4 regions of the Streptomyces citrinus genome follow, and region 1 is predicted to be linked to each of the others. Evidence: riboswitches for the same ligand, from Rfam matches in the RefSeq annotation. Region 1 holds a riboswitch; each other region holds the start of a gene.
The links. A riboswitch is a leader RNA that binds a small molecule or an ion and turns the genes downstream of it on or off. The one in region 1 is predicted to bind cobalamin.
Positions count from the first base shown of each region.

Region 2: another riboswitch for cobalamin. It lies ahead of V2W30_RS26345 (ribonucleoside-diphosphate reductase subunit alpha); the one in region 1 lies ahead of V2W30_RS03520 (HoxN/HupN/NixA family nickel/cobalt transporter).
Region 3: another riboswitch for cobalamin. It lies ahead of V2W30_RS12165 (prenyltransferase/squalene oxidase repeat-containing protein); the one in region 1 lies ahead of V2W30_RS03520 (HoxN/HupN/NixA family nickel/cobalt transporter).
Region 4: another riboswitch for cobalamin. It lies ahead of V2W30_RS36955 (ABC transporter substrate-binding protein); the one in region 1 lies ahead of V2W30_RS03520 (HoxN/HupN/NixA family nickel/cobalt transporter).

Region 1 covers NZ_CP146022.1:714,456-721,751, reverse strand. The annotation lists gene V2W30_RS03530 (hypothetical protein) at 1-786, opposite strand, end outside; gene V2W30_RS03525 (CaiB/BaiF CoA-transferase family protein) at 1,137-2,327, opposite strand; gene V2W30_RS03520 (HoxN/HupN/NixA family nickel/cobalt transporter) at 2,405-3,520, opposite strand; cobalamin riboswitch at 3,552-3,764, opposite strand; gene V2W30_RS03515 (metalloregulator ArsR/SmtB family transcription factor) at 3,869-4,219, shown strand; gene V2W30_RS03510 (inorganic diphosphatase) at 4,242-4,664, opposite strand; gene V2W30_RS03505 (GNAT family N-acetyltransferase) at 4,818-5,309, opposite strand; gene rho (transcription termination factor Rho) at 5,340-6,497, opposite strand; gene V2W30_RS03495 (class I SAM-dependent methyltransferase) at 6,894-7,296, shown strand, end outside.
Region 2 covers NZ_CP146022.1:5,639,205-5,646,500, reverse strand. The annotation lists gene V2W30_RS26370 (carbon starvation CstA family protein) at 1-460, shown strand, start outside; gene V2W30_RS26365 (YbdD/YjiX family protein) at 429-632, shown strand; gene V2W30_RS26360 (DUF3311 domain-containing protein) at 774-1,046, shown strand; gene mctP (monocarboxylate uptake permease MctP) at 1,043-2,668, shown strand; gene V2W30_RS26350 (nucleoside hydrolase) at 2,761-3,741, shown strand; cobalamin riboswitch at 3,801-3,930, shown strand; gene V2W30_RS26345 (ribonucleoside-diphosphate reductase subunit alpha) at 4,058-6,406, shown strand; gene V2W30_RS26340 (ribonucleotide-diphosphate reductase subunit beta) at 6,406-7,296, shown strand, end outside.
Region 3 covers NZ_CP146022.1:2,598,622-2,605,917, forward strand. The annotation lists gene V2W30_RS12135 (TetR family transcriptional regulator) at 1-517, shown strand, start outside; gene V2W30_RS12140 (ferredoxin) at 546-779, opposite strand; gene V2W30_RS12145 (aldehyde dehydrogenase) at 785-2,242, opposite strand; gene V2W30_RS12150 (MBL fold metallo-hydrolase) at 2,492-3,541, shown strand; gene V2W30_RS12155 (hypothetical protein) at 3,652-3,897, shown strand; gene V2W30_RS12160 (flotillin family protein) at 3,911-5,083, shown strand; adenosylcobalamin-variant (AdoCbl-variant) riboswitch at 5,222-5,295, shown strand; gene V2W30_RS12165 (prenyltransferase/squalene oxidase repeat-containing protein) at 5,401-6,639, shown strand; gene V2W30_RS12170 (SCO2322 family protein) at 6,636-7,296, shown strand, end outside.
Region 4 covers NZ_CP146022.1:8,040,678-8,047,973, forward strand. The annotation lists gene V2W30_RS36930 (SigB/SigF/SigG family RNA polymerase sigma factor) at 1-703, shown strand, start outside; gene V2W30_RS36935 (DUF5133 domain-containing protein) at 703-945, shown strand; gene V2W30_RS36940 (L-threonylcarbamoyladenylate synthase) at 1,018-1,638, shown strand; partial or broken gene V2W30_RS36945 (ABC transporter ATP-binding protein) at 1,653-2,440, opposite strand; gene V2W30_RS36950 (FecCD family ABC transporter permease) at 2,437-3,453, opposite strand; gene V2W30_RS36955 (ABC transporter substrate-binding protein) at 3,450-4,484, opposite strand; cobalamin riboswitch at 4,550-4,745, opposite strand; gene V2W30_RS36960 (hypothetical protein) at 4,876-7,041, opposite strand; gene V2W30_RS36965 (arginine deiminase) at 7,048-7,296, opposite strand, start outside.

The DNA.
Region 1 (7,296 bases):
GGTGCGCACGATGTCGCGGGCCAGGCCCGAGCGCAGCACCGGGTCCTCGCCGAGCCGGTCCATCAGCGCCTTGCGGGCGGCCTCGGCGGTGCCCGGGTCGGCCAGGATCGCGGCCCGCAGCGCCGTCGGGTTCTCCGCGACCTCCAGGGCCTTGGTCGGCCGGATGCCCTCGGCCTCGGCGGCCTCGGTGATCGCCTGGCCGCGCACCGACGTGGCGCTGGAACGGGAGACGTAGTACGACAGCCAGACGTCGGCGTCCGGGAGCTCGATGTCGTCGCCCGGGGCCAGCGCCTCGAACTGCGGGACCAGGCCGTCGTCGGCCGCCCTGTCCCACGCCTTGTAGAAGCGCATGACGCGGTCGGCCGAGCAGCCGGCCAGCGCGGCGAACCGGCGCGCCGAGACCTTGGTCGTCTCGTCGGCGCCCTGCCCGCCGGGGCGCACGCTGCGGGCCACCTTCAGGGCGAAGGTCCAGCCGCCGGTGCGGGCGTAGACGCCGAACTCGCGGGCGTCCCGGGCGACGGCCTCCGGCACTTCGGCGGAGGCGTCGTCCGGCTCGCCGTCGGCCTCGGCTTCGTCCTCGTCGTCCAGGGAAGTCTCGGGGGCCTCGGGGGCCTCGGGGGAGACCTCGGGCGCGGCTTCCGTGGGGGGCTGCCAGAAGTTCTCGTCCGTCTCGGACTGACGCGCCTCCGGAACGTCGGCCGCGGGCGTGGGCTCCGCGACGGGCGTGTCCCCGGCGTTCTCGTCGGACGGGACGGCTGCCTCGGACGAGTCGATGGCTACGGTCACGTAGGTACTCCTGGGTGATCGGGCGCGTGAGGGTTGACGCGATACTTTATCGCTCCGATTGAGGTGTTTTGCGCGCGAGTTGTCGCGGCGCGGCCCGATCCCCGTCCCGACCCCGTGGCCGGGCCCGTCGTTCGAGGCTCCCCCTCCCACGACCGACGGGCCCGACTGCCTCGACCATGCGCCGCGGCGGGAGAGCGTGGGCACGGGAGGCTCTGTTCAGCAGGATCGCAGTGGGCGAGCCGTGTGCGGGTGGGGCCGAGGGGCCCTAGTGGGGGGCCGAACGTCCCTCGTCGGCCACGGGCGGCCCGGAGCGCGCCGCCGACGGTCCCGAGCCGGCCGGAGCCCACGCCCTATACGGCGCCCGCGTCCCGCAGCTCAGCGATCGTGGCCGCCTCGTAGCCCAGGTCCTTCAGGACGGCCTCGGTGTGCTCGCCCACCGACGGGACCGCCTCCATCCGGGGCTCCACGCCCGCGAGGGTCGCCGGCGGCAGCAGCGCGCGGACCGGGCCGCCCGGCGTCGCCACCTCGCGCCAGCGGTCGCGGCCGGACAGGACCGGATGCGCGACGAAGTCGGCCACCGTGTTGAGGCGGGCGTTCGCGACCTTCGCGCGCTCGAGGAGGGCGACGGCCGCGGCCGCGTCGAGTTCCGCGAAACGGGCGGCGACGATCGCGTCGAGCTCGGCGCGCCGGGCGACGCGGGCCGAGTTGCGGTGGAAGCGCGGGTCCGCGGCGAGCGACGCGTCCCCCAGGAACTCCGCGCAGAACGCAGCCCATTCGCGCTCGTTCTGGATCGCGAGGAGGACGGTCTTCCCGTCCGCCGCGTCATAGGGCCCGTACGGCGCGATGGTCGCGTGCGCGGCGCCGACCCGCTGCGGCTGGCCGCCCGAGTACGCGGTGTAGTACGCGGGATAGCCCATCCACTCCGCGAGCGCCTCGAAGAGGGAGACCTCCACCGCGCGTGCCGTGCCCGTCGCCCGCCGCTCGTAGAGCGCGGTGAGGATGCCCGTGAACGCGTACATGCCGGCCGCGATGTCGGCGATCGCGATGCCCACCTTGGCCGGGGCCTCGGGCGTGCCCGTCACCGACACGACGCCCGTCTCGCACTGCACCAGCAGGTCGTACGCCTTGCGGTCCGCCCACGGCCCGTCGGCGCCGTAGCCCGAGATGTCGCAGACCACGAGCGAGGGGTGCAGGCTCGCCAACTCCGTTGCGGACAGGCCGAGTCGGGCCGCCGCACCCGGCGCGAGGTTCTGCACGAAGACGTCGGCCCCGGCGAGCAGGCGGGCCAGTACCTCGCGGCCGCCCGGTGTCTTGACGTCGAGCGTCACCGATTCCTTGGAGCGGTTCAGCCACACGAAGTGGCTGGACTGCCCGTGCACCGTCTCGTCGTAGCCACGCGCGAAGTCGCCCACGCCCGGCCGTTCCACCTTGATGACCCGCGCTCCGAGGTCGGCGAGCTGGCGGGTCGCGAACGGCGCCGCCACCGCCTGCTCCAGGCTGACGACGGTGATGCCCTCGAGGGGCAGGCGGGCGGCGCTCATCGACGGTCCTCCGTGCGGGAAAGGCGTGGTGACGTGCACGCTATGCGACGCGTCCACGTCACCGCACGGCGGCCGGTCTACGCGCTGTCGGCCAGGCGCGCCGACCAGCGCTGCTCGACCTTCGCCAGCCGCCAGTAGACGATCGCCACCGCCCACACCACGACGAACAGGCCGACGATGACGTACCCGACGTTGTCGAGATCGAGCCCGGCGATCCAGCCGGTCACCGCGTCCGACAGATCGAGCTTGTCGTGCAGCACGCCGACGAGTTCGATCGTGCCGATGAAGAACGCGACCGCGATGGACAGACCGGTGATGGTGAGGTTGTAGAACACCTTGCGCACCGGGTTGGAGAACGCCCACTGGTACGCGAAGTTCATGAACGTGCCGTCGAGCGTGTCGAACAGGCTCATTCCCGCGGCGAAGAGCAGCGGCAGGCACAGGATCGCGTACCAGGGCAGCCCGGCCGCCGCGCCGCTGCCCGCCATCACCATCAGCGTCACCTCGGTCGCCGTGTCGAAGCCGAGGCCGAACAGGAAGCCGAGCGGGTACATCTGCCCGGGGCGGGTGATGGACTTGGTGAAGCGGCCGAGGACGCGGTTCATGAACCCCCGGGAATCCAGGTGCTGTTCGAGCTCCTTCTCGTCGTACGAGCCCGCGCGCATCGACCGGAACACCTTGAGGATGCCCAGCAGGGCGACGAGGTTCAGCGCGGCGATGAGGTACAGGAACGAGCCGGAGAAGGTCGTGCCGAGGACCCCGAGCACCTGGTGGGTGCGGGAGTCGTCACTGGTCAGCGTGCCGGCGAGCGCGGTGCCGCCGGCGATCAGCGCGGCCAGCAGGACGACCACGCTGGAGTGGCCGAGCGCGAACCAGAAGCCGACCGAGACCGGGCGCTTGCCGTCGGCCATCAGCTTGCGGGTGGTGTTGTCGATCGCGGCGATGTGGTCGGCGTCGAAGGCGTGCCGCATGCCGAGGGTGTACGCGGTGATGCCCAGGCCGATGCCGAAGGCCTTGTTGTCGACTTCGTAGTGGTTGGGGACGACCAGCAGGAACAGCACGCCGAACGCGACGACGTGCAGGGCCAGGATCACCGCCATCAGACCGGCGGTGCGCAGGGTGTCCTCGCGCCGCCACCGGAAGGCGGAGTCCGGTTCGGCGGGCCGCACAGGAGAGTTTGCGGGCAGGGTCATACGTCGATCACGCTCCAGCACCTCGTGGATCACTTCGTGAGATGCCGTGGCCGGTCTCCTGGCTTACGGGCGTGCGCCGTCGCTCCTGCCTTCCCAGCGGCCTCGCGGCCACCAGTGGCGTGCTGGTGCGGGGCGCTCCGGACCTGCGGTCCGGAACCCGATCACAGTGGCGAGGGCCGCTCCGGACTTGGCCCCTGAGGGGTTGTCACCGGTCTTCCCGAGCACCACGGCCCGTTCACCTTAGGGGCGTTGGTGCGTGACTGCATAGCTGCACACCTGTGCAGGTATGAAAGATCACATCGCGTACCGGGTGGTGGCGGGTGACGCGGCTGTTGAGAGAATCCGGCCATGCATCTCGTTCCGGCCGAGCGGGCCGATCACCGCACCATCGACGGCCACCGGGTCTGCGACGCCGTCGAGGCCATCGGGGACGTCGAGCGGGTGCGGGAGTGGGCCGAGCGGTTCTCGCTCCTCGCCGACCCGCACCGGCTCGCCCTGCTGCTCGCGCTGCGCCGGGTCGGCCCGCTGGCCGTGTCCGATCTGGCGGTGGCCTCCGGGATGAACGGCGCGGCCGTCTCCCAGGCGCTGCGGCTGCTGCGGGCGGCCGGGGTCGTGGCGGGGGAGAAGGCCGGGCGCGTGGTGCGCTACCGGCTGGTGGACGCGGCGGTGGGAGAGCTGGTCGACCGCGCCGCCCCGTGAGGCCAGCCGTTGCGTGGCGGGATCAGGTCCGGCGCTCGCGCGCCCGCCTGATCTCCTCGTACGCCTTCTCGCGGCCCTCCCAGTGCGAGCCCTCCACCGACTTGCCGGGTTCCAGGTCCTTGTACACCTCGAAGAAGTGCGTGATCTCCAGACGGTCGAACTCGGGGATGTCCTCGATGTCCTGGACCGTGGCGTGCCGCGGGTCGTGCGCGGGCACGCACAGGATCTTCTCGTCCGGGCCCTTCTCGTCGCTCATCACGAACATGCCGATGGCCCGGCACTCGATGGTGCAGCCGGGGAACGTCGCGTCGCCGGTCAGCACGAGCGCGTCCAGGGGGTCGCCGTCACCGCCGAGGGTGCCGTCGACGTAGCCGTAGTCCGCGGGGTACTGGGTCGAGGTGAAGAGCATCCGGTCGAGCCGGATCCGGCCGAGCTCGTGGTCCATCTCGTACTTGTTCCTGGACCCCTGCGGGATCTCCACGATCACGTCGAACGCGTCCGAGCGTGTCTGTTCGCCGCCCAATGTGGCCTCCTTGCCGCATGGCTGCCCGCTGTGCTGGACCCGAGTGTGCGCCGTGCGGAGCGAGGGCGGAACCCCTCAGGCGGCGGGTGGAACCGCGAATTCGAGTTCGGGCCTGTCCCAGGCGACGGCCGGCGGGCGCGCGGCCACCGTGCCGGTGCGGTGCGCGCCCATGCTGCGGTAGAAACCCTCGGCGGGCGGATGGGAGACGACGCGTACGCGGTCGAGCCCGGCGGCGCCCGCCTCGCCCCGCATGTGCGCGACGAGCAGCCGCCCGATGCCGAGACCCTGCGCCTGGTCGGCGACGAACATGAGGTCGAGCTCCGGCGGACTGAGGATCAGCGAGTAGAACCCGAGCACCCGGTCGTCGGCCTCGTCGACGGCTACGAAGACACGGTGCGCCTCGATGTAGTCGGGGCCGACCCGGTACCCGTCGACCATCGGCGCGTACGGGCCTTCGTAGGCGCGGGAGCCGCGCACGAGCCGGGTCAGCCGCTTGGCGTCGCGCGCGGTGGCCCGCCGGACGGCCACGGCCGGCCGCCGCCCGGGGCGCGTAATGATCGGGGTCATGGTTCGAGTATTACGCATCGCGGGGTGGGGTCAGGCGCCGGGGACCGTCCGGTGGACCTGACGCAGGAACGCGGCGTTGTCCGGGGTGTGCCGCATCTTGTCGAGCAGCGCTTCGTACGACGCGTGCCCGTCGCGCCCCTGGAGGGCCCGGCGCAGTCCGCGTACGGCGGCCAACTCGTCGGCGGGCACGAGGAGTTCCTCGCGGCGCGTGCCGGAGGGGGTGATGTCGACGGCCGGGTAGACGCGGCGGTCGGAGAGGACGCGGTCCAGGCGCAGCTCCATGTTGCCGGTGCCCTTGAGCTCCTCGAAGAAGTAGTCGTCGGCGCGCGAGCCGGTGTCGACCAGAGCCGTCGCGAGGATGGTCAGGGAGCCCGACTCCTCGGTGTTGCGGGCCGCGCCGAACAGCCGCTTCGGGCCGAGCACCGCGGCGGCGTCCACACCGCCGGACAGGGCGCGGCCGCCGGAGGCCGCCGCGTTGTTGTGGGCGCGGCACAGGCGGGTCAGTGAATCGAGCAGGATCACCACGTCGCGGCCCTGCTCGACGAGGCGCTTGGCGCGCTCCACGGCGAGTTCGGCGAGGGCGATGTGCGCCTTGGCCGGGCGGTCGAACGTGGAGGCGTACACCTCGCCGCGCACGGAGCGGCGCATGTCGGTGACCTCCTCGGGGCGCTCGTCGAGGAGCACCACCATGAGGTGGGTGTCCGGGTGGTGGGTGGCGACCGAGGCCGCGATCTGCTGGAGCAGCACGGTCTTGCCGGTCTTGGGCGGCGCGACGATCAGGCCGCGCTGCCCCTTGCCGACGGGGGCGACCAGGTCGACGACGCGGCCCGCGAGCCCGGAGGACCCTTCGAGACGCAGTCGCTCGGTGGGGTGCAGCGGAGTGAGGTCGGCGAAGCGCGGGCGGTGACGGATCGCGGCGGCGGGTGCGCCGCCGACGGTCTCGACCTGCGCGAGCGTGTGCGGCCTGCCGCACAGTCCGGTCACGAGATCGCCCTTGCGCAGGCCGAGTTGACGGATGAGGGAGGCGGGCACCTGCACGTCGTGGGACGTGGGCGTCAGGTCGGCCGCCCGCAGGAACCCCTGCCCGTTCGCGCCGATGTCGAGGACGCCGGCGGCCGGGACGGGGGCCTTGGTCGTGGTGTCGGGCTTCTGCGGAGCCCGTACCGGGGCTTCGAGTGTGGTGGTCATGGTGATCACAGGTCCTTTCGCGGACGTCGATCCGTACGCGGGCAGAGAAGAAGGTCGATCCGTACGCGGGCAGAGAAGAAGGGGGTGGGATCCGGCGAAGGTCGGGGGCGGAGTCCTGGAGGACGTCACGCCCCGTGGCCGGGGGAGAACTGGTCGTGCAGGGCGGAGAAAGAGCCCGTCAGAACCTGCTGACCAGGGATGACACGCATGGCGACGCCGATGGAAACGCTGGGCGCCCACACGCTGGAGAGAAGGAACCCGAACGGGAACCTGAGGTGGATCCGGCACCGGCGCCTCACAGTGGGCGTACACAAGTGCCACGCAGACCGTACCACCCCACCCCCGGTGCGCGGCAAGAGCGGATTTCGGCGGGCGGCCGACCTATGCTGAGCCGCGATGTTCACACCCCAGGGCCCCACCCTTCGCGAGCTGGCCGTTCAGGCGCTGTCGTCGGTCGAGCGCGGCTACGACCTGCTCGCGCCGAAGTTCGACCAGACGCCCTTCCGCACCCCCGACGCCGTCCTCGACCCGGTCACCCGCGCCCTGCGCGCGTCGGGCCCGTACGAGAACGGGCTCGACCTGTGCTGCGGCACCGGTGCCGGGCTCGGCGTGCTGCGCGAGGTGTGCACGGGGCGGACCGTGGGCGTCGACTTCAGCGCGGGGATGCTCCGGGTCGCCCGGGACGAGGAACCGGACGCCTCGTACGTGCGCGGCGACGCGCTCGCCCTCCCCTTCGGCCCGGCCTTCGACCTCGTCGTCAGCTTCGGCGCGTTCGGGCACTTCGTGCCCGGCCAGTACG
Region 2 (7,296 bases), 4.9 Mb from region 1:
CTGCACGACGCTGCTCGTGAAGTCCGGACGGCTCAAGTGGGCCTGGATCACCGGGGTTCCGCTCGTCTGGGACGCGGTCGTCACGCTCACCGCGAGCTGGCAGAAGGTGTTCTCGTCGGACCCGCGCGTCGGCTTCTTCCAGCAGCGCGCGAACTACCAGGACGCGATCGACGCGGGGAAGGTCCTGCCGCCCGCCAAGACCATGGACGACATGCACACCGTCGTCACCAACTCCACGGTGGACGGCGTCCTTTCGGCCGCGCTCGCCCTGCTCATCGTCGTGGTCATCGCGGACGCGACGCGGGTATGCATCAAGCACGTACGGAACCCGCGGTCGACGACGCTCAGCGAGGCTCCGTACGTGGAGTCCGCGCTGGTGGCCCCGGCCGGGCTGATCCCGACCCAGCTGGAGAAGCAGGAGGCACGCGATGCCGGCGTCGGCAGTACTGCGGGTGGCTAGGTATGTGCGGTGGTACGTCAGGGAGTTGACCGACGAGAGCGCGTACGAGCGGTACGTGGCGCACCTCAGGCAGACGCACCCGGGGGCGTCCGTGCCCTCGCGGCGCGAGTTCGAGCGGCGCCGGACGGAACGGCAGGAGTCGGATCCCCGACAGGGCTTCCGTTGCTGCTAGTTCGGCAGGGGATCGCCCCGGGCGCACCGCGGCCGAACGTCCGTTATCCGGACAGGGGTTCCATAGATCAAGACTCTCGCTTAGATTTCCCGCACGTTAAAGGTGAGATAAGTGGGACGAGCGAGGGGACGGAGCCGCGGAATGTCCGATGCGCCTGAAGTGAGACAACCGGTGGTCACACCGGTGCGCGTGATCATTGCACTGTGCCTGGCCGCACCCTTCGTGGCGATGCTCTGGGTCAGCTCGTACGCGAAGGTCGACCCGGCCTTCATCGGCATCCCGTTCTTCTACTGGTACCAGATGCTCTGGGTGCTCATCTCGACCGCGCTCACGATGATCGCGTACAAGCTGTGGCAGCGTGACCAGCGTTCCCGCAAGCCCGCCGGTTCCGCCCAGGAAGGGGCCGGCGCGTGAACGACGGCGTCAACGGTGTCGCGCTCACCGTCTTCATCCTCTTCTTCCTGGCCGTCACGGTCATGGGCTTCCTCGCCGCGCGCTGGCGCCGGGCCGAGAGCGACTCGCTCGACGAATGGGGCCTGGGCGGACGGTCGTTCGGCACCTGGATCACCTGGTTCCTGCTCGGCGGCGACCTCTACACCGCGTACACCTTCGTGGCCGTCCCGGCGGCGATCTACGCGGCCGGCGCCTCCGGCTTCTTCGCGGTGCCGTACACGATCCTCGTCTACCCGCTGATCTTCACGTTCCTGCCACGCCTGTGGTCGGTCTCGCACAAGCACGGGTACGTGACGACGTCCGACTTCGTGCGCGGACGCTTCGGCTCCAAGGGCCTCTCACTCGCGGTCGCCGTCACCGGCATCCTCGCGACGATGCCCTACATCGCACTCCAACTGGTCGGCATCCAGGCCGTCTTGGACGTCCTCGGGGTCGGCGGCGGCGAGAACACCAACTGGTTCGTCAAGGACCTGCCGCTGCTGATCGCCTTCGGCGTGCTCGCCGCGTACACGTACTCCTCGGGTCTGCGGGCCCCCGCGCTGATCGCGTTCGTCAAGGACACGCTGATCTACATCGTCATCGCGGTCGCCATCATCTACATCCCGATCAAGCTGGGCGGCTTCGACGACATCTTCGCCGCGGCGAACGAGAAGTTCTCGCAGATCAACCCCGCGACCGACAAGCCCGTCGGGGCGCTCGCGCCCGGCTCGGCAGGGACCTGGACGTACGCGACGCTCGCGCTCGGCTCGGCGCTCGCGCTGTTCATGTACCCGCACTCGATCACGGCGACGCTGTCGTCCAAGAGCCGCGAGGTCATCCGCCGCAACACCACGATCCTGCCGCTGTACTCGCTCATGCTGGGGCTGCTCGCGCTGCTCGGGTTCATGGCGATCGCGGCCGGGGTCAAGGTCCAGAACGGGCAGTTGGCCATCCCGCAGCTGTTCGAGGACATGTTCCCCGACTGGTTCACGGGCGTCGCGTTCGCGGCGATCGGCATCGGCGCGCTCGTACCTGCGGCCATCATGTCCATCGCGGCCGCGAACCTCTTCACCCGCAACATCTACAAGGACTTCCTCAAGCCGGACGCGACGCCCGAGCAGGAGACCAAGGTCTCCAAGCTGGTCTCGCTCCTGGTGAAGGTGGGCGCGCTCGCCTTCGTCCTGACCATGGACAAGACCGTCGCCATCAACTTCCAGCTGCTCGGCGGCATCTGGATCCTCCAGACCATGCCGGCGCTGGTCGGCGGTCTGTTCACCCGCTGGTTCCACCGGTGGGCGCTGCTCGCCGGCTGGGCGGTCGGCATGGTGTACGGCACGCTCGCCGCGTACGGGGTCGCCTCGCCGACGCAGAACCACTTCGGCGGCTCCGCCAAGGAGATCCCGGGCATCGGCGAGATCGGCTACATCGGCCTGACCGCGTTCGTCCTGAACGTGATCGTGACCGTCGTGCTGACCTTCGTACTGAAGGCCGCCAAGGCCCCCGAGGGCATCGACGAGACGTCGCCCGCGGACTACACGGCCGACGCCGGTGACAAGGGCGTCAAGGTGGAGCTGCCCGCCGTGGGAGTCGACGCCGGCCACTGAACCGCAGCACCGTAACGGGACAAGCCCCTCCGGTCCGGAGGGGCTTGTCCCGTTACGGTGTCCCCTGACCGCGATCACTGAAGGAGCCCCCCATGCCCGCCCCCATCGTCCTCGACAGCGACCCCGGCATCGACGACGCCGTCGCGCTCCAGTACCTCCTCGGCACGGGCCTGTGGGACCTCAAGGCGTACACGACCGTCGGCGGCAACGTCCCCTCCGAGCAGACGTTCCGCAACGGCCGCGCCCTCGCCCGCGCCTTCGGCATCGACGGCGGCGTGCCGGTGCACCGCGGCGCCGGACGCCCGCTCACCCGGCTGCCGTACTCGGCGGCCGGCGAGTTCCACGGCGCCGCCGGGCTGGGCACCGAGGTCCTTCCCGACTCGACCGCGCCCGAGCAGACCGAATCCTCCACGCAGGCGCTGCTGCGCCTCTCGCGCGCGTACGAGGGTGAGCTCACCGTGTGCGCCACGGGGCCGCTCACCAATGTGGCGCTCGCGCTCAGCGAGGACCCCGGCTTCGCCCGGCGCGTGAAGCACCTCGTCTTCATGGGCGGCGCCGCCGAGGTGCCCGGCAACATCACGCCGGTCGCCGAGTTCAACGCGTGGGCCGACCCGGACGCCGTCGACCTCGTCGTGTCCTCGGGCATCCGCTACACGATGGTCGGGCTCGACGCGACGCACGGCTGGCGGTTCGGCGCCAAGGAGCTGGAGATCCTGGAGGAGGCGGGCCAGGACATGGCGCTCACCGCCCGCCTGATGAGCTTCTACCTGAACGCCTACCGCGCCGACGAGGGCTGCCCGCTGCACGACCCGCTGGCCGTCGGCGTCTGCGCGGACGAGTCGTTCGTCACCGCCGCCGAGGGCACGGTCGTCGTCGAGTGCGCCTCCGAACTCACCCGCGGCAAGACCGTGTTCATCCCCTACGACGCCGACTACCCCCGCGAGTACTACGTCGAGTCGCCGCTGGTGAACGCGCGCACGCGGCACCGCGGCCGGATCGCCCTCGGCACCGGACCGCGCAACTTCACGGAGGACTTCGTGGACGCGCTCCTGAAGCGGCCGGGCACCGTGTAAGCACCGCCGCATGCGGCGGGCCGACACAAGATGTGGGCCTGCCGCAGCGACCCGGCACAACATGTATGCTCGCTCTCGCTGTCGCCACAGGGGAATCCGGTGCAATTCCGGAACTGTCCCGCAACGGTGAACGGAGGCGCACAAAGCGCCTGCGTGAGTCCGAGGACCTGTCGACGGTACGCCCGAGCCGTCCGGCTGGGGCGTCGACGACGTCGGGCCTCGCGGATCGGGCCGGTGACGACGGTGCCGCCGTGCGTGCGCGCCCGAGCCACTCCTCCCCCGTAAGGCCCCGAGCCGAGCGAGGGAGAGCCCCCACGTGACCATCGCGCCCGCTGATCCTGCCTCAGTCGTGGCCGAGGCGGATGCCCCCGGCACCGCGCTGCTGCGCACGCTGACCGAGCTGACCGCCGACCTCCCCGACACCGACCCCGGCCGGGTCGCCGCCGCCGCGCTGCGCGGCCGCTCCGCCGGGGCCGACGAGACCGAGCTGCGGGAACTCGCCACCGAGGCGGCCGCCGGGCTCATCTCCGAGGACCCGGCCTACTCCCGGCTCGCCGCGCGCCTGCTCACGCTCTCCATCGCCGCCGAGGCCGCCTCGCAGGGCGTCACCTCGTTCACCGAGTCGGTCGCGGTCGGCCACCGCGAGGGCCTGATCGCGGACCGCACCGCCGAGTTCGTCCGCGTCCACGCCGCCCGGCTCGACGCGCTGATCGACACCGCGGGCGACGACCGCTTCGGCTACTTCGGGCTGCGCACCCTGCACAGCCGCTACCTGCTGCGCCACCCGATCACGCGCTCCGTGATCGAGACGCCGCAGCACTTCATGCTCCGGGTCGCCGCGGGCCTCGCCGAGGACGACAGCGCGCGGGCGCGGGACGAAGTGGCGGCCCTGTACGGCCTGATGAGCCGCCTCGACTACCTGCCCTCCTCCCCCACGCTGTTCAACTCCGGGACCCGCCACCCGCAGATGTCGAGCTGCTACCTGCTCGACTCGCCGCTGGACGAGCTGGACTCGATCTACGACCGGTACCACCAGGTGGCCCGCCTCTCGAAGCACGCCGGCGGCATCGGTCTCGCGTACTCCCGCATCCGCAGCCGCGGTTCGCTGATCCGCGGCACGAACGGGCACTCCAACGGGATCGTCCCGTTCCTCAAGACCCTCGACGCGTCGGTCGCCGCCGTGAACCAGGGCGGCCGCCGCAAGGGCGCCGCCGCCGTCTACCTGGAGACGTGGCACGCGGACATCGAGGAGTTCCTCGAGCTGCGCGACAACACCGGTGAGGACGCGCGCCGCACCCACAACCTCAACCTGGCCCACTGGATCCCGGACGAGTTCATGCGCCGGGTCGCCGAGGGCGGCGACTGGTCCCTGTTCTCCCCCGCCGACGTGCCGAACCTCGTCGACCTGTGGGGCGCCGACTTCGACGCCGCGTACCGGCGGGCCGAGGCCGAGGGCAAGGCCCGGAAGACCATCCCTGCCCGGGACCTGTACGGCCGCATGATGCGCACCCTCGCCCAGACCGGCAACGGCTGGATGACCTTCAAGGACGCGGCGAACCGCACGGCGAACCAGACCGCGGAGCCGGGCCACACGGTCCACTCCTCGAACCTGTGCACCGAGATCCTGGAGGTCACGGACGACGGGGAGACCGCGGTCTGCAACCTGGGCTCGGTGAACCTCGGCGCCTTCGTCGACGTGGAGCGCCACGACATCGACTGGGAGCGCCTCGACGAGACCGTCCGCACGGCCGTCACGTTCCTCGACCGGGTCGTCGACATCAACTTCTACCCGACCGAGCAGGCGGGCCGCTCCAACGGGAAGTGGCGCCCGGTCGGCCTCGGGGCGATGGGCCTCCAGGACGTCTTCTTCAAGCTGCGCGTGCCCTTCGACTCCCCCGAGGCCAAGGCGCTGTCGACGCGGATCGCGGAGCGCGTCATGCTCGCCGCGTACGAGGCGTCGGCGGACCTCGCCGAGCGCAACGGGCCGCTGCCCGCCTGGGAGAAGACCCGCACGGCACACGGTGTGCTGCACCCCGACCACTACGGCGTCGAGTTCACCTGGCCGGAGCGCTGGGCCGCGCTGCGGGAACGTATCGCCGAGGTCGGCCTGCGCAACTCGCTGCTCCTGGCGATCGCGCCGACGGCCACCATCGCCTCCATCGCGGGCGTCTACGAGTGCATCGAGCCGCAGGTCTCCAACCTCTTCAAGCGCGAGACGCTGTCCGGCGAGTTCCTCCAGGTCAACTCGTACCTCGTCGAGGAGCTGAAGGCGCTCGGCGTCTGGGACGCCCAGACCCGCGAGGCGCTGCGCGAGTCCAACGGCTCGGTGCAGGGCTTCACCTGGGTCCCGGACGAGGTCCGCGCCCTGTACCGCACGGCGTGGGAGATCCCGCAGCGCGGCCTGATCGACATGGCTGCGGCCCGTACCCCGTACCTCGACCAGGCCCAGTCCCTGAACCTGTTCCTGGAGACGCCGACCATCGGCAAGCTCTCCTCGATGTACGCGTACGCCTGGAAGTCGGGCCTGAAGACGACGTACTACCTGCGCTCGCGTCCCGCGACGCGCATCGCGCGGGCCGCGGCCCGGGTGCCGGTCCAGATGGCCGAGCCCGACGCGGTCGCCTGCTCCCTGGAAAACCCCGAGTCCTGCGAGGCCTGCCAGTAATGACGGACACCACTCCCGAGAAGAACCTGCTCGACCCGGGCTTCGAACTGACCCTGCGCCCCATGCGCTACCCGGACTTCTACGAGCGCTACCGCGACGCCATCAAGAACACGTGGACGGTGGAGGAGGTCGACCTCCACTCCGACGTGGCGGACCTCGCCAAGCTCACGCCCGGCGAGCAGCACATGATCGGCCGTCTGGTCGCGTTCTTCGCGACGGGCGACTCGATCGTGTCGAACAACCTCGTGCTCACGCTGTACAAGCACATCAACTCCCCCGAGGCGCGCCTGTACCTCTCGCGCCAGCTGTTCGAGGAGGCCGTGCACGTCCAGTTCTATCTGACGCTGCTCGACACCTATCTGCCCGACCCGAAGGACCGGGCGGCGGCGTTCGACGCGGTCGAGGAGATCCCCTCCATCCGCGAGAAGGCCGAGTTCTGCTTCCGGTGGATGGACTCCGTCGAGAAGCTCGACCGCCTGGAGACCAAGGCGGACCGCCGCCGCTTCCTGCTCAACCTGATCTGCTTCGCGGCGTGCATCGAGGGCCTGTTCTTCTACGGCGCGTTCGCCTACGTGTACTGGTTCCGCTCGCGGGGTCTGCTGCACGGGCTGGCCACGGGCACGAACTGGGTCTTCCGTGACGAGACCATGCACATGTCGTTCGCCTTCGACGTCGTCGACACGGTCCGCAAGGAGGAGCCGGACCTCTTCGACGACGCGCTGCGCACGCAGGTCACGGACATGCTCCGGGAAGCGGTCGAGGCGGAGCTTCAGTTCGCGCGGGACCTGTGCGGCGAGGGTCTGCCGGGCATGAACACCGACTCGATGCGCCAGTACCTGGAGTGCGTCGCCGACCAGCGCCTCCAGCGCCTCGGCTTCGCCCCGCTCTAC
Region 3 (7,296 bases), 1.9 Mb from region 1:
CGACGCCGTGCAGATGCGCGAGGTCGCCGAGTCGTCGCAGGTCGCGCTCGGCACGCTGTACCGCTACTTCCCGAGCAAGGTCCATCTCCTCGTCGCCACGATGCAGGACCAGCTCCAGCACATGCACACCACCGTCCGTAAGCGTCCCCCGTCGGGCGCGGCGCCGTCCGAGCGGGTCGCCGAGACGCTGATGCGCGCCTTCCGGGCGCTCCAGCGCGAGCCGCATCTGGCCGACGCGATGGTCCGCGCGCTGACCTTCGCGGACCGCAGCGTCAGCCCCGAGGTCGATCAGGTCTCCCGGCAGACGACGGCGATCATCCTGGACGCGATGGAGCTCGACGACCCGACCCCCGAGCAGCTCTCGGCGGTCCGGGTCATCGAGCACACCTGGCACTCGGCGCTCATCACCTGGCTGTCGGGGCGCGCCTCGATCGCCCAGGTGAAGATCGACATCGAGACGGTGTGCAAGCTGATCGACCTGACAGCGAGCCCTTCCGGGGGCACCTCCCCGCGCTAGAGCCGTCCCCTGACCAGGGGTTCGGCGATCAGTCCTCCGGCGGGAAGACGACCTCCCCCGTGTCGGCCAGCGCCAGCGTGATCGCCTCCACCGGGCACCCCTCCGCCGCCGCGAGCACCTGCTCGTTCGCGTCGACGTCCGGTTCGGTCGGGCGGGACTGACGGGCGGTGTCGAGGCGGAACGAGCCGGGCGCGTGGTTCACGCACATGCCCGAGCCGATGCACACGCTCCGGTCGACCTCCACATGCCACCGGTCTCCCATACGCGTCAGCCCTCCCAGCCGGCGGGCAGATGGATCATCTTGTGCTCCAGGTAGGCGCTGTAGCCCTCGGGCCCGAACTCCCGGCCCACGCCGCTGTTCTTGTAGCCGCCGAAGGGGCCGAGCATGTCGAGGCTGAAGGTGTTCACGTTGTAGGTGCCGGTCCGCACCTGCCGCGCGATGTCGATGCCGTGGGCGACGTCGGCGGTCCACACGCTGCCGCTCAGGCCGTAGTCGGAGTCGTTGGCGATCTTCACGGCCTCGGTCTCGTCGCCGTACGGGAGCAGGCAGATGACCGGGCCGAAGATCTCCTCGCGGGCGATGCGCATGCCGTTGTGGACGTCACCGAAGAGGGTCGGTTCGACGTACGCGCCCTGCTCGTACCCCTGGGGCACGCCGCCGCCGGTGAGGACCTTGGCGCCCTCCTCCTGGCCGATGCGGATGTAGTCGAGGTTGCGCCGCTGCTGGCGCTTGGCGACGAGCGGGCCGACCTGGGTGGCGGGGTCGAGCGGGTCGCCGACCACCAGGGCGGAGGCGGCGGCCGTGAAGGCCTCGGCGAACTCGTCGTAGCGGGAGCGCGGCAGGAGGATGCGGGTCTGGGCGACGCAGGCCTGGCCGTTGTTCATCCAGGCGGCGGGGACGACCCCGGCGACGGTCGATTCGAGGTCCGCGTCCGGCAGGACCACGGCGGCGGACTTGCCGCCCAGTTCCAGGGTGACGCGGGTGAGGTGGCGGGCGGCCACCTCCATGACGCGCTTGCCGGCCGCGACCGAGCCGGTGAAGGAGATCTTGTCGACGCCCGGGTGCCCGACCAGGTACTCGCTGACCTCGCGGTCGGCGGGCAGGATGGAGAGCACCCCCTCCGGCAGCCCGGCCTCCCGCGCGATCTCGCCCAGCAGGTAGGCGTCGAGCGGGGATTCGGGCGACGGCTTGAGGACGACGGTGCAGCCGGTGAGCAGCGCGGGCGCGAGCTTGGCGGCGGCCACGAACTGCGGCACGTTCCACGGGACCACGGCCGCGACGACCCCGACCGGCTCGCGGCGCACCAGGAGTTTGCCGAGGGCTCCGTCGCGCGTCTCCTCGTACGTGAAGGCGCGCGCGACGTTGATCGCGGAGTCCCAGACCATCATCGCCCCGAGCGCCTGGGCGAGGACGGACCAGGAGTAGGGGGAGCCGTTCTGCTGGGAGATGAGCCGGGCGATCTCCTCGTGGCGGACGGCGATGGCGTCCTTGATGCGGGTGACGACGGCGATCCGCTCGTCGAGGGTCATCCGCGGCCAGGGTCCCTCGTCGAAGGCCCGGCGCGCGGCGGCGACGGCCCGGTCGACGTCGGCGGGCGCGGCGTGCGGCACCCGCCCGAAGACCTCGCCGGTGTGCGGCGAGACGACCTCGATGACGTCCTTGCCGAGGGGATCGGTCAACTCCCCGCCGATGAACAGCTGTCCGTGTTCCACGAGCTCGGTCATGGCGACTTCCGCTTCCGTGAGGCTTTCGGCGTACGGTTTCTGACGGTGTTTCAGAACTGATACCAGTTCTACTTCGGATGCGGAAGGGTCGACGACCCAGGCGAACCGTGCCGACCCGAGCCGATCCGCGCCGGACCAAGAGTGGTCGACCCGGGCGACCACTGAAACAAGTTCTACAAGTTCCATTACAGTGACGGGAGTTCGGCGCGGCGACAGGTGACCTTGGCGGATCGGCGGAGAGGCGGCCCCATGACAGAGGCGACGCAGGTGACCGACCACGGCGGGGGTGTGCGCAGCATCCGGGTGCCGATCCCCGACAACCCGCTGGGCCACACCCTCGTCTACGTCCTGGACACCGACGCGGGCCCCGTCCTCGTCGACACCGGCTGGGACGACCCCGCCTCCTGGGACACCCTGGCGGCGGGCCTGACGGAGTGCGGCACCTCGGTGACCGACCTCACCGGGGTCCTGATCACCCATCACCACCCGGACCACCACGGCCTGTCGGCCAAGGTGCGCGAGGCGTCCGGCGCGTGGATCGCGATGCACGAGGCGGACGCGGCGGTGGTGCGGCGCACCCGCGAGAACCCCCCGGCCCGCTGGTACGCGTACATGGCGGCGAAGCTGGCCGCCGCCGGTGCGCCCGAGGAGCATCTGGCCCCGCTGATCGCCGCCCGCGACGGGGGCCGCCCGCGCCGCCTGCCCGGCCTCGACCCGGCGTTGCCGGACCGCGCCATCACCCCCGGCGACCTCCTCGACCTGCCCGGCCGCAGGCTGCGCGCGATCTGGACGCCGGGCCACACCCCCGGCCATGTCTGCCTCCACCTGGAGGAGGAGCACCCGGCGCGTCTCCCGGGCAACGGACGCCTGTTCAGCGGCGACCACGTGCTGCCCGGCATCACCCCGCACATCGGCCTGTACGAGGACCCGGACGACGCGACGGTCACCGACCCGCTGGGCGACTACCTCGCCTCCCTGGAGGGCGTCGGCCGCCTCGCGCCCGCCGAGGTGCTCCCCGCCCACCAGCACGCCTTCACCGACGCGCCCGCCCGCGTACGGGAGTTGCTCGACCACCACGAGGAGCGGCTGACCGGCCTGCTCGGACTCCTCGCGGCACCGCTCACGCCGTGGCAGCTCGCCGAGCACATGGAGTGGAACCGCCCGTGGGCCGAGATCCCGTACGGGTCACGCAACATCGCGGTCTCCGAGGCCGAGGCGCATCTGCGCCGGCTGGTGAAGCTGGGGCGGGCCGAGGCGGTGCCGGGGAGCGACCCGGTGACGTACGTCGCGGTGCCGTGACGCGTACGGAGGATCTTTGCCGCCGCTGGATGGAACGGGCCTGGGCTCGGGCGTATGGTCTGGCTCCTCAAGAGCTCGCATGAGCTGGGACAACAAGGGGGCGGCCGCCGATGGCGCCGGACGAGGCTGTGGTCGGCTGCACGGGGAAGCTGATCCTCGGCACCCGCGGGGCCGGGGGTCCGGGTGAGGTTCTGGTCCAGGTCAGAGGCGGTACCGAGACGTTTCTCGCGTACTCCGACGAACCCCTGGCGCGCGGCACGACCGTGCTCGTGATCGAGTCCCGCGGGACCCGGCAGGTCGTCGTGATGCCCTGGACCGATCCCCTGCTCGCCGGTGACGACGACGGCGCCCGCTAAGGAGACGTCAAGGATGTTCGGATATCGCGTTCCCGCACCCGACGAGGCGATGCTGATCTCGGGCGGCAGGCGGGGACTTGGGGGAGCGCCCTTCCGCGTCGTCACCGGGCACGGGAAGTTCGTGCTGCCCGTGTTCCGCAAGACCCGCTTCCTGTCGCTCGCGATGAGCGAGGCGGAGGTCGTCGAGAAGTGCGTGACCCGGCAGGGCATCGCCCTCACCGTGCGGGCGGTCATCGCCTTCAAGGTGGGCAACGACCCGGAGTCCATCATCAACGCCGGCCAGCGGTTCCTCTCCGACCAGGACCAGATGTCGGTTCTGACCGGGCGGATCTTCGCCGGTCATCTGCGGTCCATCATCGGCTCGATGACCGTCGAGGAGATCGTCACCGAGCGGCAGAAGCTCGCGACGGAGGTCCTCGACACGTCGAAGGCCGAGATGGCGAAGATCGGGCTGCACGTCGACTCGTTGCAGATCCAGTCCATCGACGACGGCAACACCGGGTACATCGAGGCCATGTCGCGGCCGCACAAGGCCGCCATCCAGCGGCAGGCGCAGATCGCCCAGGCGCAGGCCACGCAGGCCTCCGCGGAGGCGGAGCAGGCGGCGGCCCGCAAGCAGGCCGAGTACGCGCGGCAGACGGCGATCGTGCAGGCCGAGTACAGCGCCGAGGTCGACCGGGCCAAGGCGCAGGCCGAGCAGGCGGGACCGCTGGCGCTCGCCAACGCGCAGCAGGAGGTGCTCGCCGCCCAGACCGAACTGGCGCTGCGGCAGGCCGAGTTGCGCGAGAAGCAGCTCATCGCCGAGATCGTGAAGCCGGCGCAGGCCGACGCCGAGCGGATCCGGGTCCTCGCCCTGGCCGAGGCCGAGCGGATGAAGATCCAGGCGGAGGCGGCCGCGTCGTACGACCGGGTCGCGCTCGACCGGATGCTCATCGATCAGCTCCCGCAGATCGTGAAGGAGGCGTCGGCGGGGCTCGCCGGGGCGAACGTGAACGTGCTGAACGGGGCGGACGGGCTCGGCGAGATCGCGGCCGGTCTGGTCGGCCAGGGCCTGACGATCCTCGACTCGGTCCGCAAGAACCTGGGCGGACCGAGCGACGCGGCACCCGTGCCCGGCGCCGCGATCGAGCAGTACCTCGGCCGGCCGCGCACCGGGGGTGACGACGGCCCGGTCGACGTCCGCTGAATCCCGCGCGGCGCGGAGCGGGCCCCTGCGGCGACCGGGCGGCGGGGTCCGCGGCGGCGCCCCGGGCCCCGGGGTGCCGGGGCGGTCCCCCAGCACCCCGGAGCGGCCCGGCCGGTACAGTGGGCCGGGTCGTCATCAAGCGCGCATGAGGGGAAGCCGGTGGAAGTCCGGCGCTGACCCGCAACCGTCACAGTCGGACTGCCTCACCCGCGCCCATGATCGGCTCAGGACCGTCGAGGCATACGGAGCCGGAGCCGCCCGGTGCCCCCGCGTGCCGTGCCGCCCGGCTCCCCGCAGGGAGAGGCACCCGCCCCACCATGAACATTCGCCGTAGCGCCGCGCTCGTCGCCGCGACCGTCGTGATCGGCGCCGCCGTGGCCCCGGCCGCCGCCGCGGACAGCGCCTCCCCCTCCCCGAAGGTCGTCGTGCCGAGCGGCCTGTACGGCAGCACCGACCCCACGTACGACGGTGTCTGGCGCCAGTCCCTGGCGTTCGTGGCGCAGGACACCGTGGGCGTGCACCCGGCGAAGAAGGCCGTGGACTGGCTGACCGGGCAGCAGTGCGCGGACGGCGGTTTCGCCGCGTTCCGCGCCGACCCGTCCGCGGCGTGCGACGCGAAGACGCCGGTCGACAGCAACAGCACCGCCGCCGCCGTGCAGGCCCTCGCCGCGGTCGGCGGCCACGACGCCCAGGTCGACAAGGGCGTCGCGTGGCTGAAGAAGAACCAGAACAAGGACGGCGGCTGGGGCTACAACCCGGGCGGCGCCAGCGACGGGAACTCCACCTCGGTCGCCATCGGCGCGCTGGCCGCCGCCGGGGAGAAGCCCGCGGACGTGAAGGCCGCTTCCGGCAAGACCCCGCTCGACGCCCTCGCCGCGCTCGCCCTGCCCTGCTCCGACGGCAAGAACGGCGGCGCCCTCGCCTACCAGCCCGACAAGAAGGGCAAGCTCGCGGCGAACGCGGACGCCACCGCCGCCGGTGTCCTCGGCGCGCTCGGCACCGGCTTCGCGCCCAACAAGGGCGACGCCCCGGACGCGTACACCTGCGCGAGCACCAAGGGCACGGACGCGGACGGCCTCGCCCACAACGGCGCCGTCTACCTCCAGAACCAGCTCTCCACCCACCTGTACCTGACGTCGCAGCTGGCCGGCGCCGAGGACCAGCCCGACTACGGGAACACCGCCGACGCGATCACCTCGGTCGCCGCGGCCGAGGGCATCAAGTACACGAAGGACCCGTACGCCTGGCTGGAGAAGAACGCCGGGGCCTGGGCGAAGCAGTCGGGCCCGGCCGCCTACGCCCAGCTGATCTTCGCGGCGCACGCGACCGGCAACGACCCGCGCGACTTCGGCGGCAGCGACCTGGTGAGCGCCCTGAACAAGACCGGCCCGGAGCCGGCCTCCGCCGCGTCCTCCTCGTCCGACAGCGACAAGAAGAAGGACGACGACAGCAACGACGGCGGCGGGCTCGGCACCTGGTGGATCGTCGGCGTCATGTTCGTCGCCGCCGTCGGCGTCGGCTTCATGCTGAGCGGCCGCAAGAAGCAGCAGCCGTGACCCGCGTCCGCGCTCTCGGCCCCGTGCTCGCCGTCCTCGGCGCGCTCGCGGTCCTGCTCGGCGCCGCCGTCGCCCCGGCGCAGGCCGCCGGGTACCGGTACTGGTCGTTCTGGGAGCGGGACGGCGGTGCGTGGACGTACGCGACCATGGGCCCCTCGCAGACGACGCCGTCGGACGGCGCCGTGCAGGGGTTCCGGTTCGCGGTGAGCGCGGACTCGAAGGACGCCACGCAGCCGCGCGGCGCCACCGGCTTCGACACCATCTGCGCCGGCACCCCGGCGAAGGACGGCGCCAAGCGGGTCGCGCTCGTCATCGACTTCGGCACGGTCGCGGACGCGCCGGGCGGCGAGACGCCGCCGAAGCCGCGCACCGCGTGCGCGCGGGTCGACGAGGACGCGACGACGGCCGACGCGCTCGCCTTGGTCGCGAAGCCGCTGCGCTACGACAGCAACGCGCTGCTGTGCGCCATCTCCGGCTACCCGAGGACGGGGTGCGGCGAGCAGGTCGCGGGCGGCGGCACCGACACGGCGTCGCCCGCCGCGACGGAGCCCTCCGACGCGAGCGGTTCGGGCGGTTCGAGCGGCTCCGGCGGGCCGTCCGTCGGCGTCATCGCCGGTGTCGCGATCGTCGCCGCGCTCGGCGTCGGCGCGATCTGGC
Region 4 (7,296 bases), 7.3 Mb from region 1:
GGGGCCCGAGTACGACCTCGTCTGCGAGCAACTCGCCTCGGCCTGGCTGCCGATGGCCCACCGCATCGCCGGCCGTTACCGTGACCGCGGCGAGAGCCTGGACGACCTCAAGCAGGTCGCCGCCGTGGGCCTGCTCAAGGCGATCAAGCGCTTCGACCCCGAGCGCGGGGCTTTCGAGAGTTACGCCGTGCCCACCATCACCGGCGAGCTGCGCCGCCACTTCCGGGACCGCACCTGGGACCTGCGGGTACCCCGTCGTGTCCAGGATCTGCGGAACAAGGTGCGCGCCGCGCGCCGTGACATCGCCGACGCCCCCGGCGCCGGCGAGCCCGGCATCGCCGAGATAGCCGAGCACACCGGGCTGACCGAGCAGGAGGTCCGTGACGGTCTGGAGGCCCTGGAGAGCTACACCGCGCTCTCCCTCGACGCCGAACTCGCCACCTCGGACGACGGGTACAGCCTGGCCGACGTCCTGGGCACCGCCGACCCCGGCTTCGACCTCGTCACCGACCGGGAGGCCGCTCGGCAGGGCCTGCGCGAGCTGCCGGAGCGCGAACGCGCCATCCTCTACATGCGGTTCTTCGAGGACATGACGCAGAGCCGGATCGCCGAGCAGCTCGGCATCTCCCAGATGCACGTCTCGCGGCTGATCAACCGCAGCTGCGACCGCGTGCGCCGCAGTGCCACGGGAGAGGCGGCCTGATGCTGGTCCCGCACCCCACGGTGCTGCGCAGACTCCTCGCCGAGTACCAGGAGTTGAGCGAGAGCGCGGCGCCGGGCGCCGCGCCGGTGGACGCCGTCACGCGGCAGCGCGTGGAGGACCTCGGCTACACGCTGTGCGTGGTCACCGGAACCCGTCACGTCGGCGCCGCCGTGCGGACCGCCACCCGGCTCCTCGCCTCGTCGGGCCCGGCCCGCGCGGTCGCCGAACCGGCCGGGGAGTGAGGCGTCGCGCCCCGGCCCGGTTCACTCCGCATGCACCGGGCCGGACCGCGGGTGATCCCGTACGCTCGGCGGATGGCCAGGTATTTCGACGTGCACCCCGAGAATCCGCAGACGCGCATCATCTCCGCGGTCGCCGACAGCATCCGCGACAGCGCCCTCGTCGCCTACCCGACGGACTCCTGCTACGCCCTGGGGTGCCGACTCGGCAACCGTGACGGCGTCGAGCGGATCCGCTCGATCCGGCACCTCGACGACAAGCACCACTTCACCCTGGTCTGCCAGGACTTCGCGCAGCTCGGCAAGTTCGTGCAGATCGACAACGACGTGTTCCGCGCGATCAAGGCGGCGACCCCCGGCAGCTATACGTTCATCCTCCCCGCGAGCCGGGAGGTGCCGCGCCAGTTGCAGCACCCGAAGAAGCGGACCGTCGGCGTACGCATCCCCGACCACGTGGTGACCCAGGCGCTCCTCGCCGAGCTGGGCGAGCCGCTCCTGTCGAGCACCCTGCTGCTGCCCGGCGAGGAGGAGCCGCTGACGCAGGGCTGGGAGATCAAGGAGCGGCTCGACCACGCGGTGGACGCCGTGCTCGACTCCGGTGACTGCGGCACCGAACCCACCACCGTCATCGACTTCTCCGGCGGAGAGGCCGAGATCGTGCGGCGCGGAGCCGGGGACGTCGACCGCTTCGAGTGACACGGGGTCCGGTCTCAGCGGCCGACCGTGCCCAGGAACCGGATGTGCGGACGGTCCGCGGGGCCCGGCCGACTGACCTCGGCGCGTACGCCGTAGACCTCGGCGATGAGCTCCGTGGTCAGGATGTCGCCCGGGGCGCCCGCGGCCACCACCCGGCCCCGGCACAGGACGACGACCTGGTCGCAGTACGCGGCGGCCAGGTTCAGATCGTGCAGGGCGACGACGCTGGTCAGGTCGAGCCCGCCGATCAGGTCCAGCAGGTCCAACTGGTGCTGGATGTCGAGGTGGTTCGTCGGCTCGTCGAGCAGCAGCTCGCGCGGCTCCTGCGCCAGGGCGCGGGCGATCTGCACGCGCTGCCGCTCCCCGCCCGACAGCGTGTGCCACAGCCGGTGGGCCCGGTCGGCGAGCCCACTGCGCTCCAGGGCGGCCCGGACCGCCGCCTCGTCCCCGCCGACGCGGCCGACCAGGCGCGGCGGTGCGGCACCCGGCCGAGACGTACGACATCGGCGACCGTCAATTCGACCTGGGTGTCGGCCTGTTGCTCCACCATCGCGATGCGCCGGGCGGCCGTCCTGCGGCGCACCGAGGCGAGCGGGTCGCCGTCGAGGGTGACGACACCGCCGCTCGGGGCCAGCACACCGGCGAGCAGCCGCAGCAGGGTCGACTTGCCCGAGCCGTTCGGACCGAGGAGTCCGGTGACGGTGCCGGGGCGCGGGGCGAGGCTCACCCCGTCGAGGACGAGCGCCCCGCCGGGCGACCAGGACACGCGCTCCGCGCTCAGCCCCTTCCCGGAGACAGTCACCGCACGGCCCTGCCGCGGTAGAGGACGAGCACGAACGCGGGCACGCCGATCAAGGACGTCACCACCCCCACCGGAACCTCCTGGGGTTCGAGGACCGTGCGGGCCGCCGTGTCCACCCACACCAGGAACACCGCCCCGGCCAGCGCCGTCACCGGCAGCAGCCGGGTGTGCCCGGGACCCACCAGGGCGCGGGCCGCGTGCGGCAGCACCAGACCGACGAAGCCGATGGCGCCCGCCGCGCTCACCAGGGCCGCCGTCAACAGGGCCGTCACACACAGCAGGACCAGGCGGGTGCGGGCGACATGGACGCCGAGCGCCGCCGCCGCCTCCGGGCCGAACGCGAACGCGTCGAGCGTGCGCCCGTACCCGAGACAGACCGCGAGGGCGACGACGAGGACCGCGAGGCAGAGCCACACCTCGGTCCAGCCGACGCCGCCGAGCGAGCCGAGCAGCCAGAACAGGACGCCGCGCGTCGTCTCCGCGTCGGCCGCCGTCAGCACCACGAACGACGTCAGCGCGGAGAAGAGCTGCATCGCGGCCACCCCGCACAGCACCACCCGGTCCGTGCTGCCGCCGAGGCTGTGGCTGAGCAGCAGGACGAGCGCGAACGAGCAGACCGCGCCCGCGAACGCGCCGCCCGACACGGACAGGGCGCCCCCGCCCACCCCGAGCACCACGACGAGCACGGCGCCGGTCGACGCTCCGGACGACACCCCGAGCACGAACGGGTCGGCGAGCGGATTGCGCAGCAGCGCCTGGAGCACCGTGCCGCACACCGCGAGGCCCGCGCCGCACACGGCCGCGAGCAGCGTGCGCGGCAGCCGCAGGTTCCACACGATGCCGTCGCGGATCGGCGAGAGATCGGAGGTGCCCCAGCCGAGCCGTGCCCCGACCGCGGCCCACACGTCGGCGACCTCGATGTGCGCGGGCCCGATGGTGATGGCCACGGCGACGGAGGCGCACAGCGCGGCGAGGCCCGCGGCCCCGTAGAGTCCCGGCCGCAGGACGCTCACCTGGTGAGGCCGTACGTGCGCAGCGCCGCCGCCACCTTCTCCACGCCGTCCACGGTCCGGATCGTGGGATTCATGTCCTGCCCGCTGAGCAGCACGTACCGCTTCTTCCGTACGGCCGTCATGTTCTTGGTGACCGGGTCGGACTCCAGGAACCGGATCTTCTGCGCGGCCGACTCGGCGGACTGCGAGCGGCGCGTCAGATCGCCGATGACGAGGACGTCGGGGTCGCGGTCGGCGACCGTCTCCCAGTTGATCTGCGGCCACTCCTCGCGCGTGTCGTCGAACACGTTGCGCAGGCCGAGTTCCTTCGTGATGACGCCGGGCGCGCCGCAACACCCCGCCATATAGGGCGAGTCGGAGTTGGCGAACCAGTACAGGACGTCCACGCCGCTCGCGTCGAGCCCCGAAGTGGCCGCGCCGACACGGGACTTCAGACCGGTGATCAACTTCTCGCCGCGTTCCTCGACGCCGAAGACGCGCGCGAGGTCACGTATCTCCCCGTACACGGTGTCCAGGGTGAGGGCCTCGGTGCGCACCCCGTCGCCGTCGCCACTGTTGTCCTTGTCCGCGCAGTCGGTGGGGGAGAGGTAGGTGGGCACGCCGAGCTTCTCGAACTCCTCGCGCGGGGCCACACCGCCCTTGCCGAGGGTGTACGTGAAGGAGGCCGCGGCGAAGTCCGGTTCGGTGTCGAGGACCTTCTCGAAGGACGGGTAGCGGTCGGCCAGACGCGGCACCTTCGCGTTCGCCTTCGCCAGGCCCTTGAGGACCGGATCGGTCCAGGTGGCCGTGCCCACCATCCGGTCCGCGAGTCCGAGGGACAGCATGATCTCGGCCGACCCCTGATCGAGGGCGACGGCCCGGCGCGGCGCGTGGGCGACGCGGACCTTCGTACCGCAGTTGTCGAGCGTCACGGCGCGTGCGTCGCCGTCCGGCGCGCCGTCGGCCGGTTCCGCTGTCGCGCATCCGGTGAGCAGCAGCAGGGTTCCCGCCAACAGGGGCGCGGCAAGGCGGAGTTGACGTGCGAGGGGCACGGGGAGTCCTTAGCGTCCAGGGCTCATACGCGGAGCCGGCCTACGGTTCACCCCCGCCCGCTGGTCGCCGCCGGAGGCTGCCAGCAGGTCTTCGGACTCGGGGTCGTCCGCGCGAAGCGCCTTCCCGGGCCGGTGGCCCAGTGGCAGTTGCTCCGCCCGTCACCCTCACCGCTGCGCGTCAGTTCCGGGTTCCCACCGGATTCCCTGACCCGTGTGCGTCGTTGAACGCACAAAGGTACGACTGGCTCGGCGAAATTATCACAGGCCGGACGTCTCGGGCCGAGCGGACCCAGGGCCTGCCCGGCGGATCAGGTCGCGGCTCGGGTGGCCCGTGCCCTGCTGCGCCGGCGTGCCGGACCCCGCGTCCACGACACGATCGGCCGGGCAGGCCCTAGGGGGCCGGTGTCCGGCGCTCCGCGTTGAGCACGGCCACCGCACCCCGCGCGTCGCCGATCGTCGCGTAGTCGACGGCGACGAAGGTCACCGGTCGGCCGCGTTCGCGCTCGCAGCGGCGGGCCCGGTCGAGCACGAACCTGCGGGTGTTGACCGTACCGGCGTCCAGGCGGCTGCCGCCGTCGATCGTGATGAAGTGGTTCAGCAGGAAGAGCCGCTTGTCGTCGCCGCCGCGGTGCGCCACGCAGTTCATGTCGCCGGGGGAGCGGAAGGCGAACGGGGTCTCCATGCCGTACCGGTAGAAGTTCCGGTACCAGGGAGCGGGGCCGTCGGCCTGTTCGGCGAAGACGACGAGCCGGCGACCGCTGTCGATCATGTCGCCGAGCGTCGGCCAGGGCCGTGCGGGATCCGGGTCGGGCGTGTGGACCAGATCGTCGAGACCGGCCTCGGCGAACGCCTTCGCGGTGTCCTCACCACTGATCGCGTCCTGCACGATGAACGTGACCACATCGGTGGGATGGGCCCGCATCCAGTCACCGATCCCGCGCAGCGCCGCCACCAGCTCGACCGCCCCGGCCCGGCACACCGCGTGGCACAGCCACAGCCCGTCGCGCGGCGGGTTGATCGCGTTGACCGCCGACCTGACCAGGGCCTGCTGCGCGGGGGTGAAATCCGAGTCGGAGAGCCGCCCGGCGATCTCGTCGGGCCGCTCCCACCGGTACGTGTCGATCTGGAGGGCCCGCACCCCGTCGTCCAACTGCGCGGTGATCCCCGGGTCCTGGAGCGGCCCGATGAACCGGTCGACCGTCGTCGACATGGCGTTGTGCGAGGTCAGGTACGCCACCTCGTCGTAGCGCCGGTCGCACAGCTTGGCGCTGCCCTGGCACACGCGCGGCCCACCGGGACTGATCAGCGGCGGCAGCGCGACCATCCCGGCCACCGCCACGGCGGCCGCGCCCAGCCCCGCCCCGAGGAATCGCCGCGACGGCGCCGTCCGCGCCCGCTCCGCGCGCAGCCGCAGCCCCGCCGCCACCAGCAGCACCCCGACGGCGACGGGCACCAGCGCCGCGACGACCGCGGTGGCGGTGAGCCGGTCGACGGCGGTGCCCTGCACGTCGTCGACCAGCCGGGCCAGGCTCGGCGGCCACGAGGCGGGCGGGTCGACCAGGCGCCCGTCGGCCGACAGCCGCGCCGCGCCCACGGCCAGCAGCGTGAGGAGACCACCTGCGACGAGCGGCACGCCGAGCCGCGTCAACCGCCGTCCGGGCTGCGGCGATCCGGCCCACCACAGCACGGCGAGGGACGCCACGAGCAGCGCGGCCGCGAGTCCCTCGACCAGACCGAGCCCGACCGCCGTGTACGGACGCACGTCGTGCAGCGTGTCGAGGTCGTTGCCCGACTCCCGCAGCGCCGCGCCCAGGTCCCAGGTGCCGTCGTCCACGAGCTGCCGGAGCTGGGCGACCGCGCCCCGCGTGTGCTCCGACAGGGCGGCGGGCGCCACGGCGGCCAGCGCGGTCGCGACGTCCCCGTCGGCCAGCGCCGTCTCCACCTCGGGTCGCAGCGCCCCGCGCTCGTTCTCCGCGACCGCGGACAGCAGCGCGTCCGCGACCCGGTCGGCCTGCTCCTCGGTGAGCGGGAGCGCCGGTATCCCCTCGGGGGCCCGCCCCGCGGACAACTCCCGCAGGGCGTCCGACAGATCGGCGGTGAACCGCTCGAAGTCCGGCTCCGGGCTGCGCTGCACCCCGGCCACGAGGTCACCGAAGTACGTCTGCGCGAGATCGTCGAGGTGGGCGAGGACCGGCCGCAGATCGACGGTGAGGTCGAGGGAGCCGCGCGTGCCGTTGAGATAGCCGACCACGGCCTGGATCTGCTCCAGCGTGAGGTCGCGCACCGTTTCCGGCGGCAGCACCAGCTTGATGTTGGAGGTCACCTGGGCCTCCGGCACGGCGAGGCCGGCGAGCAGATCACGCGTGAGCGGGGCCGCCCGGGGATCCACCAGGACCTCGTTGTACAGCCGGTCGTAGGCGTGCTCCTCGTCGAGGACGGACGCGTGGAAACCCGGGTCGAGGACGGTGCCGCGCACCGTCGCCGTCGTGAGGACGGTCAGCGTGGCGAGCGCCGCCACCACGCAGGCGACGGCACGCGCCGCGAACCGGGCGTCCACGCGGACTCAGAAGTCCACGGGGTCGCGCACGATCGGGCACGTCATGCAGTGCCCGCCGCCGCGCCCGCGGCCGAGCTCGGCGCCGACGATCGTGATCACCTCGACGCCGGCCTTGCGCAGCAGCGTGTTGGTCTGGGTGTTGCGGTCGTACGTGAACACGACGCCCGGCTCGACGGCGACGGCGTTGTTGCCGCTGTCCCACTGCTGCCGCTCGGACGCGTACACGTCGCCACCGGTCTCGATGACCCGCAGCCC